One region of the Bacillus sp. FSL W7-1360 genome, then DNA from elsewhere that is predicted to be linked to it. Evidence: a T-box and tRNA genes for the amino acid it is inferred to sense, from the RefSeq annotation. Region 1 holds a T-box; the other holds one or more tRNA genes.

Evidence for each region. The T-box of region 1 lies ahead of metG (methionine--tRNA ligase). A T-box ahead of a tRNA ligase gene usually reads a tRNA of that ligase, here a tRNA-Met.
Region 2: it encodes a tRNA-Met, which carries the amino acid that the T-box ahead of metG (methionine--tRNA ligase) is inferred to sense. The anticodon was not compared.

Annotation. Positions count from the first base shown of each region.
Region 1 is NZ_CP151950.1:2,154,490-2,162,301, reverse strand. It holds gene NSQ26_RS11150 (ubiquitin-like domain-containing protein) at 1-742, opposite strand, end outside; gene NSQ26_RS11145 (hypothetical protein) at 977-1,291, opposite strand; gene NSQ26_RS11140 (TatD family hydrolase) at 1,526-2,293, opposite strand; gene NSQ26_RS11135 (WG repeat-containing protein) at 2,369-4,087, opposite strand; gene NSQ26_RS11130 (hypothetical protein) at 4,402-4,575, opposite strand; gene metG (methionine--tRNA ligase) at 4,672-6,639, opposite strand; T-box leader at 6,692-6,924, opposite strand; gene NSQ26_RS11120 (ATP-binding protein) at 6,976-7,812, opposite strand, start outside.
Region 2 is NZ_CP151950.1:1,119-8,930, forward strand. It holds gene NSQ26_RS00010 (MgtC/SapB family protein) at 1-42, shown strand, start outside; gene NSQ26_RS00015 (histidine phosphatase family protein) at 39-587, opposite strand; gene NSQ26_RS00020 (nucleoside triphosphate pyrophosphohydrolase family protein) at 615-1,595, opposite strand; partial or broken gene erm (23S ribosomal RNA methyltransferase Erm) at 2,170-3,027, shown strand; tRNA gene NSQ26_RS00030 (tRNA-Met) at 3,168-3,241, shown strand; gene thiL (thiamine-phosphate kinase) at 3,359-4,375, shown strand; gene tsaE (tRNA (adenosine(37)-N6)-threonylcarbamoyltransferase complex ATPase subunit type 1 TsaE) at 4,356-4,811, shown strand; gene tsaB (tRNA (adenosine(37)-N6)-threonylcarbamoyltransferase complex dimerization subunit type 1 TsaB) at 4,808-5,518, shown strand; gene rimI (ribosomal protein S18-alanine N-acetyltransferase) at 5,493-5,978, shown strand; gene tsaD (tRNA (adenosine(37)-N6)-threonylcarbamoyltransferase complex transferase subunit TsaD) at 5,956-6,966, shown strand; gene NSQ26_RS00060 (hypothetical protein) at 6,994-7,206, shown strand; gene NSQ26_RS00065 (sterol desaturase family protein) at 7,338-7,812, shown strand, end outside.

The DNA.
Region 1 (7,812 bases):
CCTCAATGACTTTCTCTTGCCCTTTTTCTAAACCGTTGTCTTCTTTTTCAACTGTTTCAAACGCAACTGACTCTTCGACAACGTCGGTGATTTTCTCCACACGGATAAGCTGGACTTTAAGTCCTTCCTCAACGTTTGCATCAAGACTTGGCTCAACTCGATCATCGTCACCAACTGCAACTTCCTCCGTTTCCTTTAGGAAATCTTCAACTGTTGCCGCTGCCGTAAAGCGTTCATGATCTTCCCCATCATAAGTTAGCGTCACAGCAACTGCGGGACGATAAGACACATTCATTCCTGCCTCTATCACTGTATCCGCCGCCGGTTCAATCACATCTTCAGCACGTGTCTCATAAGACTGCTCTTTTAATAAATCGCCGACTGTCGCTGCTGTTGTGTAAACTTCTTTTTCGTCATCATTGATTGTCAAGATGACTTTCTCTGCTTTCGCATACTGTACATCCATATTTGCAGCCAGCTTTGTATCAAGCGCTGGTGTCACTTCGTCGTGCGCACCGACATCAATATTGAGCGTTGCTAATAACTCCCCGACTGTCGCGGCATGTGTCCGCACTGTCACTTGTTCACCATTATTATCAATTGCCACTGCAACTTTTGTTAACTCATAATATCCAAGAAAAGACGCGATCAAAATAACAAATATACTGGAAATCAGCACACTCTTGCGTCCAATCAATCGTTGATGATCCATGTGACCTTCTTGCTTGTCCTGTTCACTCATACGGATCCCTCCCTACGCCCAGAATTATAGAGGTGCACCAAGCGAACTGTCAATACAAGTTACACAACCGTAATATAGAAGTAACCTTTGCAACGCTGATGTGATCAAAACGTGAGGAGTGAGGTAGGACTGCAATAGGAAAAGAATGGGTACAGTTCATTATTTTAACGAACGGTTTTTTCTTTTTTTCATGACAACGTCGCGTTTACCTTAAGAGCGCTCCCCACATTCATTTCAGGAACGATCTTTTCTCTTCTTCACGAAAGACAACCCAAATAACGTCATTGAAAGGATGATCAATAAGTAAAATAGATCCAGGGAAAAGCTGTAGATAGACTCACTCTCGCTTTCAAGTACACCGGTCTCTTCATTTTCACTTTGAAATACATGTGTATCTATATCGATGCTCGATCCTTGAAACGAGACAGGGTTTTCAGGCTCTGCATAAATATCAGGTAAGTACAACGGACTCCGCGTCAACTGAAAAATTAAATATACGATGCTTCCAAGCAAGATCACATGTGAAGCAATCACCATCGGTTTCTTCATTTTCACCTCTCCAAACCCTGAATTTTTCATACTTGCTACTGTTTCTTTTCACACCATTGTAAAACTCCCCACCAGTAAACAGGTCACCTGTCTATCTTGGAGGGGAGGTATGTGCATTTATTTTACAGAACGATCCTTTCTCCGTTTCACGAGAAACATGATAAAGAGAACCAATGAAATGAATATCATTAAGTAAAACGGAGAAAGCGGATCAGTGATCCCCTAAAAAGGAGATCACCCAATCCCAAACAAAGCCCGCGCATTCTCCCGCGTCGCCTCACACAGCGCCTCGTACGCCATCCCACGCAACGTCGCAATTTCTTCAGCAACCCGCTGCACATATGCCGGCTCATTGCGCTTACCGCGGTACGGATGTGGCGCCAAATAAGGACAATCCGTTTCAATGAGTAAGCGCTCAAGCGGGACTGCACACGCAACTTCTTTTGGCCGCTTTGCATTTTTAAACGTGACAGGCCCACCAAGTGAGATGTGAAAATTCATCTCGATACAGCGCTGCGCTGTCTCGACGCTGCCACCGAAGCAATGCATAATCCCACCAACCTCTGCCGCACCTTCTGCCGCCAAAATTTCTACGACATCTTGATCGGCATCACGGTTATGAATCACGATTGGTAGCTTCACTTCTTTTGCAAGCGCAATTTGTTTACGGAATACTTCTTTTTGCACCTCTTTTGGTGACTTGTCCCAATGGTAGTCAAGCCCCATTTCTCCGAGTGCAACGACTTTCGGGTGTTTTGATAGTTCTCGTAACCAATCTAAATGTTTCTCTGTCATATCAATCGCATCGACTGGATGCCAACCGACAGCAGCATACAAATCCTCATATTGTTCACATAACACAAGCGCCTTTGTAATCGTCTTTTCATCAAAACCAACAACGACCATCTCTTTTACACCCACATCCCGTGCCCGCATGATGGTCGCATCTATATCCTCTGCAAATTGATCAGCATTTAAATGCACATGTGTATCAAATAACATCCTCTTTCACCTCGTCTCTACTTGTTTGCATTTTAGGTGAAAAAAGATGGCAATGCAAGTAAAAAAGAAGCCGCCTCACGCACGAGTTGCATGAAACGACGTCCAAAAAGAACCGTGCTCATTGATCATCCCTGCAAGCTCACTAAACGGAATTTTAAATGTTGGAAAACCAGCAACATAAGGTGCAATCTCATATACATCAAAAACGATGTATAGTGCCTCATCGTCAACATAAAAGGATTGATCCGGTGCAATTGTTTGGAAAGCATCGGGGAATACATCGGCATGTGCAGGATCATGCGCAATTTGAGCGGCAATATGCTGATTCAAGATCGACACGTAATCAGTTCCTGGTTGAAATAAATCAGCAAGCTGATACACATGCCCATCACGTAAATCAATATTCACATACATTTTTGTTGGCATGCCGTGCGCTGCACCAAATGGATAATTGTAACCACTTAGTTCGAGTACAAGCAAATGCTTCTTAAAAAACTGCACTTCAAAGTCACCTGTATAAGCTGCTTCTTTTAATTGCTCTGCTGGTATGGTTTTCACCTGTGACCACGTTTTTAATTGTTCATTTAAACGGCGTTGTTGTGCAGCATCCGTCATCCCTTCAATTTCTGGATAATAAACAATATAATTTTGGTCAGGTCGGTACAACTGCTCTTTTACTTGATACAATTGCCTTAGTTGAATGGTCGTCTCTGGCTCCCAAACAAGTTGACCGCCTTCGTCATAATAGCGAATGCGATTATTTATAAACACTTGCCATAAGCCATTCACCTTTGTCATCACACCCGCGCCCTGAAAAGCGGGTGATGCCTTCTGACCGGACAAATCAATTAAAAATGTCTCGTCCGCTTGTACCACACTTGCCACACCATCATGAAAAGGTTCTATGTCTGTATAGACAAAGTCACTTAGCAACTCACCATCCTTCGTTGCTAGTGCATAATGAGTTCCTAGGAACGTTTGTGTCGGATCAATTGGTTCACCTAATCCGTAGCGCGCTTCTTTGAGGTCACGTACCTCGTTATAATGTGGGGCAATCAACACCTTTCCCTCACGATCAATTAAACCATAATGGGTATCGTAATCTTTTGTCAACCCTACAATGGCGCGGTCTTCTGAAAAAGGCAATGCGACATCATATGATGGTGCAATGACAATATCACCTTTTTCATTTAAATAACCAGCTTTTCCATCTGCTTCTTTTTGAAACGACATTAAACCCTCGCTCAAAACCCCTACGTACGGATGATGGTATGTTTGTAGTGCATAACCATGTGTATTGATTAACGCCCATGTTTGTTCATCTTTCTGTACTGTTGCACGATCATTTTCGAAATCATTTGCATTTATATAGAGCGGGGGCAATGCTTCTTTCCCTTCACGATCTAAGTAGCCATAATGGGCACCTTCCAGTGGTTGAAAGACAGCGCGCCCATCTTTAAAAGGACCAATATAATAATAAGGTGTTGTTGTCCGTACTTTTCCACTCTCGTCTATGACAACGTTCGTACCATCTTCTTGTTGCGCCACTGCGCGCCCTTGTGAAAAAGGATTGATCCATGTATACATTGGTTGCACAACGTACTGACCGAGATGATTAATCACACCTTGCTTTTCTCCAACTGTTACGACCGCAAGCCCATTCGTTTGAAACAAGTCTGCTTGATCATAAATTGGTGAAATCCGCACCCGACCACTTCCGTCAATGTAACCCCACTTATTACCGTGAACCGTCTTTACAGCAATCGGATATAAATGTTCACGCCATCTTCTCATTACACACCGCTCCCTACTATGACATCATCGACTATACACTCAGTATATGAGGACACACCAGAGACAAAGAACTTTAATTTTAGATGCTTTAAACGATCAATCCCTATGTTTGGAGTAAGTGGTAATATGACTTACTTGATCTTATCTCAAAGCTGATGATAAAATGAAACCGCATTCGAAGTTTGGGATAAGTCTATGCATCTCCATTTAAAGGAAGTGAACAATTCATTGCATCCATTTACATTATTTGAACCTGCTTACTTAGTTACAAATGTATATTTGCTCATCCTTTTAGTCACTACCTTATTATTACCTTATAGCAAAACACATGCTTGCCATATATTGCTCAGTTCAGCCTTTTGCTTTATGTTATTAGGCATTTTGGCTTTCGCCACAGGTTGGATTGTCGACGAAGTCAATTCAAGCCCTTCAAACGCAGCGATCATTTTACTCATGTCTGGAGTCATTCTATCCTGCCTTAATCCCATCATACTCCTCTTCAAAGGGCCAAAAGAGTAAACCTAATAAAAACTGCCTAAAAAGACCACATACAGGGTCTTTTTAGGCAGCACTTGTCTCTTACCTTATTTCACTTGCGCACCGTTTGGTAAATCACCATCAATCGTCGCAAGTTGTAATTTCTTTCCTTTTGACGCGGCTAAAATCATTCCTTGTGACAACTCACCACGCAGTTTCACTGGTTTTAAGTTTGTTACACAAATGACTTTCTTCCCAACTAGCGTATCAGGTGTGTAGTGCTTGGCAATTCCTGAAACGACTTGGCGCTTTTCACTTCCGAGATCAAGCTGAATTTTTAATAACCGGTCCGCGCCTTTCACAGGTTCAGCAGCAATTACTTCCGCAACCCGAAGCTCAACTTTCGTAAAATCTTCAATTGCAATCTCATTTTCATCTTCAACTTCCTCTGGATCGGCGTCCACTTTTCCACCCATTAACGTCACGATATAGGCGACTTCTTCAGCAATATCAAGGCGCGGAAAGATTGGTTCACCTTTTTGTACATGTGTACCCGCTGAGATCCGCCCAAACGATGTTAGTGTATCCCACGTTTGTGCTGCTGCATCTAGCCCGAGCTGCGTACAAATTTTCACTGGTGCGACCGTCATAAACGGTTTTAGCAATATTGCAGCGATCCGCAGCGACTCTGCCAAATGGTACATAACTGAGCCAAGCTCAGCGCGACGTGCCTCGTCCTTTGCTAAAGTCCACGGAGTCGTTTCATCAATATACTTATTTGTGCGGCTCACAAATTGGAAAATGGCCGAAAGTGCCACCGAAAACGCCATTTCTTCCATCGCGTCCTCTACTTTTTTCACCGTTTCCACCGCTTCTTTCCGTAATGAGGCATCGAATGCTGTTGCATCAGGCACATACGCAGGAATTTCTCCGTCAAAATATTTACCAATCATCGCTACTGTTCGGTTGAGCAAGTTTCCAAGATCGTTGGCGAGATCATAATTGACGCGCTCAATAAACGCTTCTGGTGTGAATACGCCGTCCGAACCAAACGGTACTTCGCGTAGCAAATAATAGCGCACTGCATCAAGACCGTAGCGATCAATGAGTGGCACCGGGTCAATGACATTCCCTTTTGACTTAGACATCTTCCCGTCTTTTGTAACAAACCAACCATGGCCAAACACTTTTTTTGGCAATGGCAAGTCAAGTGCCATTAACATGATCGGCCAATAAATCGTGTGGAAGCGGATAATATCCTTACCAGCGAGATGGACATCGGCTGGCCAGTATTGTTTAAATAGCGTCTCATCTTCTGAACCATAACCAAGTGCGGTAATATAGTTACTTAACGCATCAATCCATACATACACAACATGTTTTGGATCACTTGGTACTTGTACACCCCACGTGAAGGATGTTCGTGACACGGCTAAATCTTGTAAGCCTGGTTTAATAAAGTTATTAATCATTTCGTTTTTACGCGATACTGGTTGGATGAAATCAGGGTTGTCCTCATAAAACTTTAGTAACCGGTCGGCATACTTACTCATCCGGAAGAAATACGATTGCTCACGCACCTTTTCAACGGGATGACCAGAGTCTGGACTTTTCCCGCCAATGACATGACCATCTTTATCTTTTACTGGATCAACAAGTTCATGATCTCGATAAAACGTTTCATCAGAGACACAATACCAACCTTCATATTCACCTAAATAAATATCCCCTTGTGCAAGTAAACGTTCAAAAATCTTAGCGACAACTTTTTTATGCCGCGCTTCTGTTGTCCGAATAAAGTCATCATAAGACACATCTAGCTTTTTCCACAACTCCTTAATCTCAGCCACCATCTTATCCGTATAAGCGAGCGGAGTCACCCCTTGTTCTGCTGCTTTTTGCTCAATCTTTTGCCCGTGCTCATCTGTCCCTGTCAAATAATGGACGTTGTACCCACGCAATCGTTTATAACGCGCCATCGCATCTCCTGCAACCGTCGTGTACGTATGACCGATATGTAATTTGCCGCTCGGGTAATAAATCGGCGTTGTAATATAAAAATTTCCTTTCTCCATCTTATCAATCTCCTTCCTTCTAGCTACTCATATAAAAAACCCCTTCATCCGCAATCGGGACGAGAGGTTTGCTCACGTGGTACCACCCAACATTCCCTTGTTTTTATCTTATCATAAAACCAAGGCTTCCAGCCGATAACGTCGGCATACGCAACCCCCTAACTAAAAATCGCTCGAAGGTTGGATTCTCCCGGACCATATTCCAGAGCGTACCTGGCTGGTTTTCACCGATCCCAGCTCTCTAAGCAGATACTCTCTCTGTACTCATCCATTCAATGAATCAATCATTATTCACTAGCATTATGAGCAAAAATATACCAAATCATACGTTCTCTGTCAAGGACGATCATACAGTGTTGCAAATGGGGTCACTTCTTTTTTTAACTGTCCTTCCGTACAGAGACGATCCAGTTCCTTTTTCCACTCCGACACATCCCAAGACTTATTTGCTTGTTCATTTAACTGCCCAAGCTTTTGCATGACGTGCATATCTGCAAGAGGCAAAAAGTCTGCCAACGCACGCACAACGTCTTCATTGCCTTTCTCATGCATTTGTGCCAACTCGTCAAACGGATTTAGCGTATGCGGGCTTGTGGAATGAGCCATCCGTATTCGCGCAGCCACTGTCCGTCCGATAATAGCGGAAGAAACAAACACATCACCAGAGCGCAAATATGGCAGACGTTTGCCTTCTTCCGCGGTTAAATCTGTTTCTTCTTTAATTGTTTGAATATCTGTTCCACGCACGGTTCGAAAAATGAATTTTGAATTGAGCTGTGCTGTAATCGTCTCATCTAACAGTGTCGGGCGCTGCGTCGCAAAAATTAAAAACGTCCCGTATTTCCTTCCTTCTTGCGCGATTTCTTTTAACATCCCTTTTGCCGGAGCATCATACCCTTTTGGTGCAAAATTATGCGCCTCATCGGTCACAACGACAAACGGAGGAAAGAAAGTCGCTTGCTGTTGCTGGAGTTTCGCGTCTTTATATGCCCGCCGCTGTGTATAAAGGTTACCGATGACATAACTAGAAAACACTTGCAGTAGCCATACCGCGCCTTGAATGACAACCAATTTACCTGAATGAATCGCTTGTTCAATCGCACGAATATGATGTTGGAACAAACCAGCTTGATTGAGTCGATTCGCCCGCCAATAAATGCCTTTTACTGAAGA
Region 2 (7,812 bases), 670 kb from region 1:
GAAATTGATATGGTACAGAAGGTTTCTGTGGAACAACGTTAGACATGCAGCTTGATTTTTTTCATGTCATCCATGTGCAGCAGATGCCTTGTTTTGATATGGTAAAGATCGGGTGTCTCCATCTCGCGCCAAACGTCGTAGCCATAGTTATTATTAAACGCGTGAAGTATTAGTGTAAGTAAATTTCCGTGCGTCACGAGTAGGGTACAATCTCTTTTTTCTGTCTGTATATCTGTTAAAACGCTCATAGCACGGATTTGTGCTTGTTCAGATGATTCTCCACCAGGATAAGAGAGGGTGAAGTCGTGAAAAGTGGCTTTTAGTTTTTCGCGCCAGTCTTCTATGGGATTACTGGAAAGGCGACGCTCAACTAAACGTCTGTCTTCCTTAACAGCGATGTCCTTTGATTGAGCAACTGGTGCAATGGAGTCAAGTGCACGTCTGTAAGGACTGGCAACGATGCTGTCTATATGAATGTCGCGCAAGGCGTGTTGTAATGCTGCTGCTTGCTTATATCCTTTGTTAGTGAGCGGCGCACTAGCTTCTTGTCCGCTCGCTTGGCAATGCCTTAATAAGTAAATATCCATGAACGAGACCTCCTCGCTAGTCTTTTCTCATTCCCACGGCGGACAGGTAGAAGACAAAAGTCGAATGTAGAGGAAATCGCTCTTCCTGTCTTGGGTGTGTTGATCGTTTTCTTCATAGGGCAAGGCAGTCGCTATGACTTCGGTATTTTGAAAAGTGAAGCACCATTGGTTTCTATCATCAATGGTTTTTGCCGAGTCTCCGGCTAAATACGCAATGGTATGCTCAAATAATGGTGTATCTGCAGTGACAGGGAATTCAAACACATATCCATCTAATCCTTCTGGTGCAGCGCATTTCGTGAATCGGATGAAGGAAGGTAGGCTATGACGAAGGTTGTCAGGGAGAGACGCCTCCGGATCCCATTCATAACTGCCCCATATTTTTGCGTTACATAAAAATTGAGCATAGTGATGTTCCATTGCTTTTAGAAAATGTGTGCGAGATGCTTCCGTTGTAGGGTCATGGGTGATGTTAAATCTGCCTTTGTCTCGTGTTGCGGAGTGGGCAAGGACACGGTCAATGTATCTAAACACATTTAAATCGAAATCATGCGCTAGGAACAGTAATTGCCTATGCAACGTGGCAATTTCATGCCCGAGTCGCATAGGTTTCTCTGAGTGTTTTTTAGGTTTGTCGCCTTCGTAATGGTTAATGATCCGGGCAATTTTACCACTGCGCTGCGCAATAAGAATGAAGCGGTCTTTCATTGGAGAAGGCTGCTGCAAGTTTTGGAGCTCACGTATAGCGACAGGAGCGCCAATGAGTGTATATTCTTCATCTAGATAATTAAGGTATTGATTAGCAATACAAGTAGAAATGATGAAAATGTCGGCAATCTCGGTGCCGATCTCATCTATATTTAATCGATCCTGTAATAGGAGCTCGCCCAATTCACCTACTTCTTCATTCAATCGTGCGAGCGCAGAAATCGATCGCCAGTATCCACCGAGTTTTTTAATGTGGTTGTCAATTTGTTGTTGGTATTGTGCAATGTGTTCATGCTGCATCATAGCCACCTCTATGGAAATTAGTTTAGTTGTTCTTACGAAGTATCACATTTACTTACTGTAATACAGGACTTAGAAATGTGTCAATGGTCATTCTCATCTAAGCAAGAGACGTTGGATAAGCGGTGAGGGGGTATTTTTCTTAGCAGTAGGAAAAGCTTTGACTCTGGCTAAAATAGGGTATATAATGAAAATTGAAGCTAGATGATAGGAGGATTGCTAAACATGTATTCAGTCAGACGTCGTTTCCCAATTTTGAACGCGTAATTTTATACGTTCGAAAGCTCTGCTTTGTGAGTAGAGTAAACGGGATCAGTCTGTCTTTTTAGCAACCTCAAACGGGTAATGATACATGAGATGTGAAGAGAGGTGGTTGTTCTGCCTCTCTTTTTTGTGTTTAGAAAAATGGCTAGCTATAGAAAATGCACACGTATGTTAACGTGCATATTATTTGGCTATCCGTTCTAAGTAACACTCATGTAAAGACTTCAAGAAATAAAGATAAGGCAACGTTCCTTTACTCTTTCTCATAGGCGAGAGCTTGTGACTTTTATTAGAGAAAGGAACGGTTAGCATGACAAGAAAAAGACGAAATACACAACAGGAAAAAGTGAGTCGGGGAGAGCCTCCCAATGATTTAGGACAGCACTTAATGTATGATAAAAAGTTACTACACGATATTGTCAGGCAGGCACGAGTGGGTCCAACAGATATGGTGTTAGAGCTAGGTGCCGGCAAAGGAGCGTTGACAACGATTTTAAGTGAGCAAGCGCACAAAGTATTGGCGGTGGAATATGACCGGAAGTTTGTTGAGGTATTGAGCAGGAAGATGGCTACCGTAGGGAATACAACGATTATTCAAGGAGATATTCGTCGTGTGCGGCTCCCTAAAAGAAAGTTTGTCGTCGTTTCCAATATTCCGTATGCAATTACGACACCGATCATGAAGCTGTTGCTGTCAAATCCGCAAAGTGGCTTCGAACGGGGCGTAATTGTGATGGAAAAAGGGGCCGCGAAACGGTTCACGTCACCGTTTGTAAAAGATCCGTATGTGGTGGCGTGGTGAATGTGGTTTACTATTCGTTTTGTTCGAGCGATATCAAGAGAAAAATTTTCTCCACGTCCGAAAGTTGACTCGGCGCTCGTGTATATTGACCGGAAACAAAAACCACTGGTTGCGTATGCGTATCACAATGCTGTTTTCGGTTTGGTTGAGTATGCATTAAGGCAACCAGACGCACCAATTGATGTCGCGCTTAGCGGGGTGTTTACTAAACCACAGCTTAAACAGCTAAAACGTGCTTTACGGATGGGGGCCGATGACCGTATCGGCACTTTATCCGAAGCACAATGGGGCGTGGTTTTTGCGACAATGGTTCAGTATGTTAAGCGTCCTTTGTGGCCGCGTAGAAGAAAAGAGCGTTTTAAATAAACGTTTGATTAACGCCTCTCCTCTGGGAGGGGCGGCTTTCTTTTAAACAATCCTTGCATTTATGAACTTCTTATGGTATATTTATATTTGTTGGATTGAGTTTGAGCTATATAAAAGCAAAATCAACCATTTACTAACGACGCGGGGTGGAGCAGTCCGGTAGCTCGTCGGGCTCATAACCCGAAGGTCGGTGGTTCAAATCCGCCCCCCGCAATACCAGAAAGACTGAGGCCTATGCTTCAGTCTTTTCTTTATGTGCTTGTTTTGCACAAAAGGTGTGAATGGGGTATGCTATGGACAATGGATGTGACGTCGCAAGGGGGGGAAACGTGTGGAAGATGAATTTGCTTTTATCGACAGTATTACGCCGAAAAAGACTTATCAATCGCGTGTGCGTGTCGGAATTGGTGATGATGCGGCTGTTTATGAGAGTGATAGTCGTTATGAAGAAGTCGTGTGTGTCGATACGATGGTGGAAGGGATTCATTTTCGGAAAGACACGTTAAGCGCACGTCAAATTGGCCGGAAGGCACTTGGGATTAATGTGAGTGATTTGGCAGCGATGGGCGCGCGCCCCCAGTTTTATCTAGTGGCCATTGCAATCCCTACTACATGGTCAGCTGACGAGGTGCGAGAGATTTATAAAGGAATGAATTTGCTTGCCGATCCGCTAGAAATGGATTTAATTGGTGGTGACACCGTCTCGTCTCCATCTTGTTTAATGATCACCGTGACAGCCATTGGGGTTGTAGAAGCGGGACGCGCATTAAAAAGAAGTATGGCACAACCGGGCGATGTCGTGTTCGTAACAGGGCCTGTCGGCGGTTCTGCGGCGGGATTTTCCTTACTGAACGAGCAGACACGACACGGAGTATTTACCGCAGAAGAACAGCACTATATTTTGTGTCATCAAGAAGTGGCACCGCAAGTAGCGCTTGGACGTATATGCGCAAGCTCGGGTGGACGGATCGCGCTGAATGATGTGAGTGACGGGCTAGCCAGTGAGGCGCACGAGCTTGCCGTGGCGAGTGGTGTACAGCTTGTTTTGGATCGAGAGGAAATCGTTGCTCTTTCCCCGCAGTTACACGGAGTAGACGAAGAAACGGGCTTAAAGTGGAGTTTGTACGGCGGAGAAGACTTTCAACTGCTTGGCACGACGTCGAAAGATCAATTGACATCATTGCAGCAACAAGCAAGTGCGATTGGCCGGTCATTTTATCCGGTCGGCTCTGTGCGCGCAGGTGTACCATCTGTTTACATAAAAAAAGAAGAGCAAGAAGTCCTGCTGGCAAAGAAGGGCTTTAATCACTTCAGGCATGGTGACGAAAATGACGAAACAAAGGTTTAAAACAAATACAGTTGCTGAGACGCTTTCGTTAGCGGAGAAATTAGGGACGTTGCTACAAGCGGGTGATGTATTAACGCTTGATGGAGATCTTGGCGCAGGGAAGACTCATTTTACAAAAGGTCTCGCAGCAGGGCTTGGTGTAACGAAAATGGTCACGAGCCCGACATTTACAATTATAAAAGAATACGACGGACGTATACCGCTATATCATATGGATGTATATCGGCTAGAAGGACAAGAAGACGACTTGGGGTTAAGTGACTACTTTTATGGAGACGGTGTGACGGTTGTGGAGTGGGCACATTTGATTGAGGAACAGTTGCCCAAAGAACGGCTTGCGTGCACGATGACAACTGAAGGAGAGACAGTGCGCCTTCTTACGTTTCAAGCGCTCGGTCGTCGTTACGAGAAACGATTGGAGGAGATGGAGAGATGACCAATACCCTTGCTTTAGATACGTCGTCTCACCGTCTCGGTGTGGCAGTAGCAAATGCAGATGGTGTGATCGGTGAGTATATGACCAATTTACGGAAAAACCATGCGCTGCGTTTAATGCCAACAGTTGAATCGTTACTGCAAGAAGTTGAGATGGTACCAAAGGATTTAGCACGTATTGTCGTCGCACGTGGTCCCGGTTCATACACGGGTGTGCGGATGGCAGTGACGGTCGCAAAAACGCTCGCTTGGACATTGGAAATTCCTCTTGTGGGCGTGTCCACGCTCATGTACATGGCGCAAGCAGGGAAATATGTCGCACATGCGGTTGTTGTGCCACTAATTGATGCACGGCGCGGAAATATATATACGGCTGCATACCGGTTTGAAAAAGGACAGACGCACGTCGTGTTACCAGAGATACACATTCATCGCGATGTATGGTTACAGCAATTAAAAGAACGAGGAGAATATTGTCTATTTGTCGGTGAAGATGTGTCTTTACATGAGGAGAAGATTAGGGAAGTGCTTGGTGACAAGGCGTTGTTCACAGCGCCACAACTTGCAAGTGTGAGGCCTGGGGAGTTATGTTTACTTGGCGAACAAGTGCCGCCTGTCGAATCCATCCATGATTTTGTTCCTCAATATTTGCAGTTAGCTGAGGCGGAGGTGAACTGGCAACGTGCAACAGAAAGACGTTTGCAGTGAACCGTCTATACGCATGATGACGTTTGCTGATATTGATCAAGTGTTGGCGGTCGAACGTAGTGCGTTTAAGCGCCCGTGGAAAAGGGAAGCATTTGAGTCTGAATTAAACGTGAAAAATGTGGCCCATTATTTTGTGATGGAAGCGGCGGGGGAGATTATTGGATACTGCGGCGTGTGGAAAGTCATAGACGAGGCACAAATTACAAACATTGCGATTCATAAAAAGGCGCAAGGAAACGCGTACGGAGAGTGGCTATTACGTTTTGTGATGACGTGGTTGCACGGTGTTGGCGCTGAAAAATTGTCGCTAGAAGTGCGTCCGTCTAATTTAGCCGCTTTAGCGCTATATCAAAAACTTGGTTTTAATAAAATCGGAATTCGTAAAAACTATTATGCAGATGATTTGGAAGATGCATGGGTGATGGAGGTGAAAATTGGTGACATTAATTTTAGCGATTGAAACGAGTTGTGATGAAACGGCTGCTGCTGTGATTCGTGATGGAAAGGACATACTATCTAACGTCGTCGCATCGCAAATGGAGAGTCACGCTCGCTTCGGTGGAGTTGTGCCGGAAGTAGCGTCACGTCATCACGTGGAAGTGGTAACGCGCGTCGTTGAAGAAGCGATGGAAAAAGCAAAAGTGACATTCTCTGATTTAACGGCGCTCGCGGTGACAGAAGGGCCGGGCTTGGTCGGTGCGCTTCTTGTTGGCATCCATGCTGCTAAAGCATTAGCATTTGCTCACGATATCCCCCTCATCGGTGTGCATCATATTGCTGGGCATATTTACGCAAACCAATTAGTGGGACCACTTGCGTATCCATTGCTGGCGCTCGTTGTTTCTGGTGGACATACAGAGTTAATATATATGCAAAAAGATGGGCAGTTTGAAACCGTTGGTGAGACGCGTGATGATGCGGTAGGGGAAGCGTATGATAAAGTGGCGCGGGCGTTGTCTCTTCCTTATCCGGGAGGGCCGAATGTTGAAAAGTTGGCGAAGGAAGCAGATACATCGATTCAATTACCACGAGCGTGGCTAGAAGCGGACAGCTATGATTTTAGTTTTAGTGGATTGAAGTCAGCGGTCTTGAATCGCCTCCATAATGATCGACAAAAAGGAATTGAGACAGATTTACCGGCGCTAGCGCGCGGTTTCCAAGAAAGCGTTATTGATGTGTTAACAGTAAAAACAGCCCGAGCAGTAAAAGCTTATGAAGTGAAGCAAGTGGTGTTAGCTGGCGGTGTGGCGGCGAATCATACGTTGCGACAGGCGTTGAAAACCGGATTAGCAGATACAGGAGCAGCATTATCCATTCCGCCGCTGTCGTTATGTACCGATAATGCCGCAATGATTGGCGCGGCAGCTCATAGTATGTGGGTGCAGGGGTGTGCAAGTGACATGGCATTGAATGGCCGGCCGGGGTTATCTTTGCGATCGTTTGGGTAAGTCAACATCCCTGCTTAAGGTAGGGGGATGGAGAAATATTTATTCAAGTTTTACCAAGGAGAGAGGGGTGTGGGAATGATATTTTTAGCGATCTTTATCGTAGTGTTTATTATTGTTTTTGTATTGAAAGGTATTCTTGATGCAATTCTCAATGTCGACGATAAAAGTGTGGGTCATTGGGCTTTAAGTTCTGTAATCGTTGCTGCTGTTGTCACCACGCTCTTTTTTATTTTCCCGTAAGGTGTGTGTCCGTTTTATTATGACTATACGCGAAGGAGAGTTTGATATATTGACAGCGCTTACATTAAGGGTTACGATAAGCTTATACGTCATCCGTTATAGTGAATCACTATCACTGAAAGGACATATACATGTTGTACAAACAATGGGGAGGGATTCTCGTGAAAAAATATTTGATTGAATATTTCAGTCATAAAGACGTTCTTATTATGAATGTGTTATTTATGATTGGATTTATATGGACATGGTTTACATTTAATCAATGGACGACGTGGGTGGCCGTTGTCGCGGGGATGGCAACGTATGCGCTTAGTGAGTATTCGATTCATCGCTTTCTTTTTCATATGAAACCACCCAAAAATTTGACAATGCTTAAGTTGATTAAACGTTTGCATTATGATCATCATGTGACGCCAAATGATTTGAAGCTACTGTTTTTGCCTGTATGGTATAGCTTGCCGCTCATTAGTATTGCGTTTGGGTTTGTGTTGTTGATGACTGGACAATGGCATTTAGCCATCGCTTTCACTACAGGTTTGCTTGGTTACTTACTTTTTTATGAGTGGACGCACTATGTTGCTCATCGTCCGATTGTTCCAAAAACAG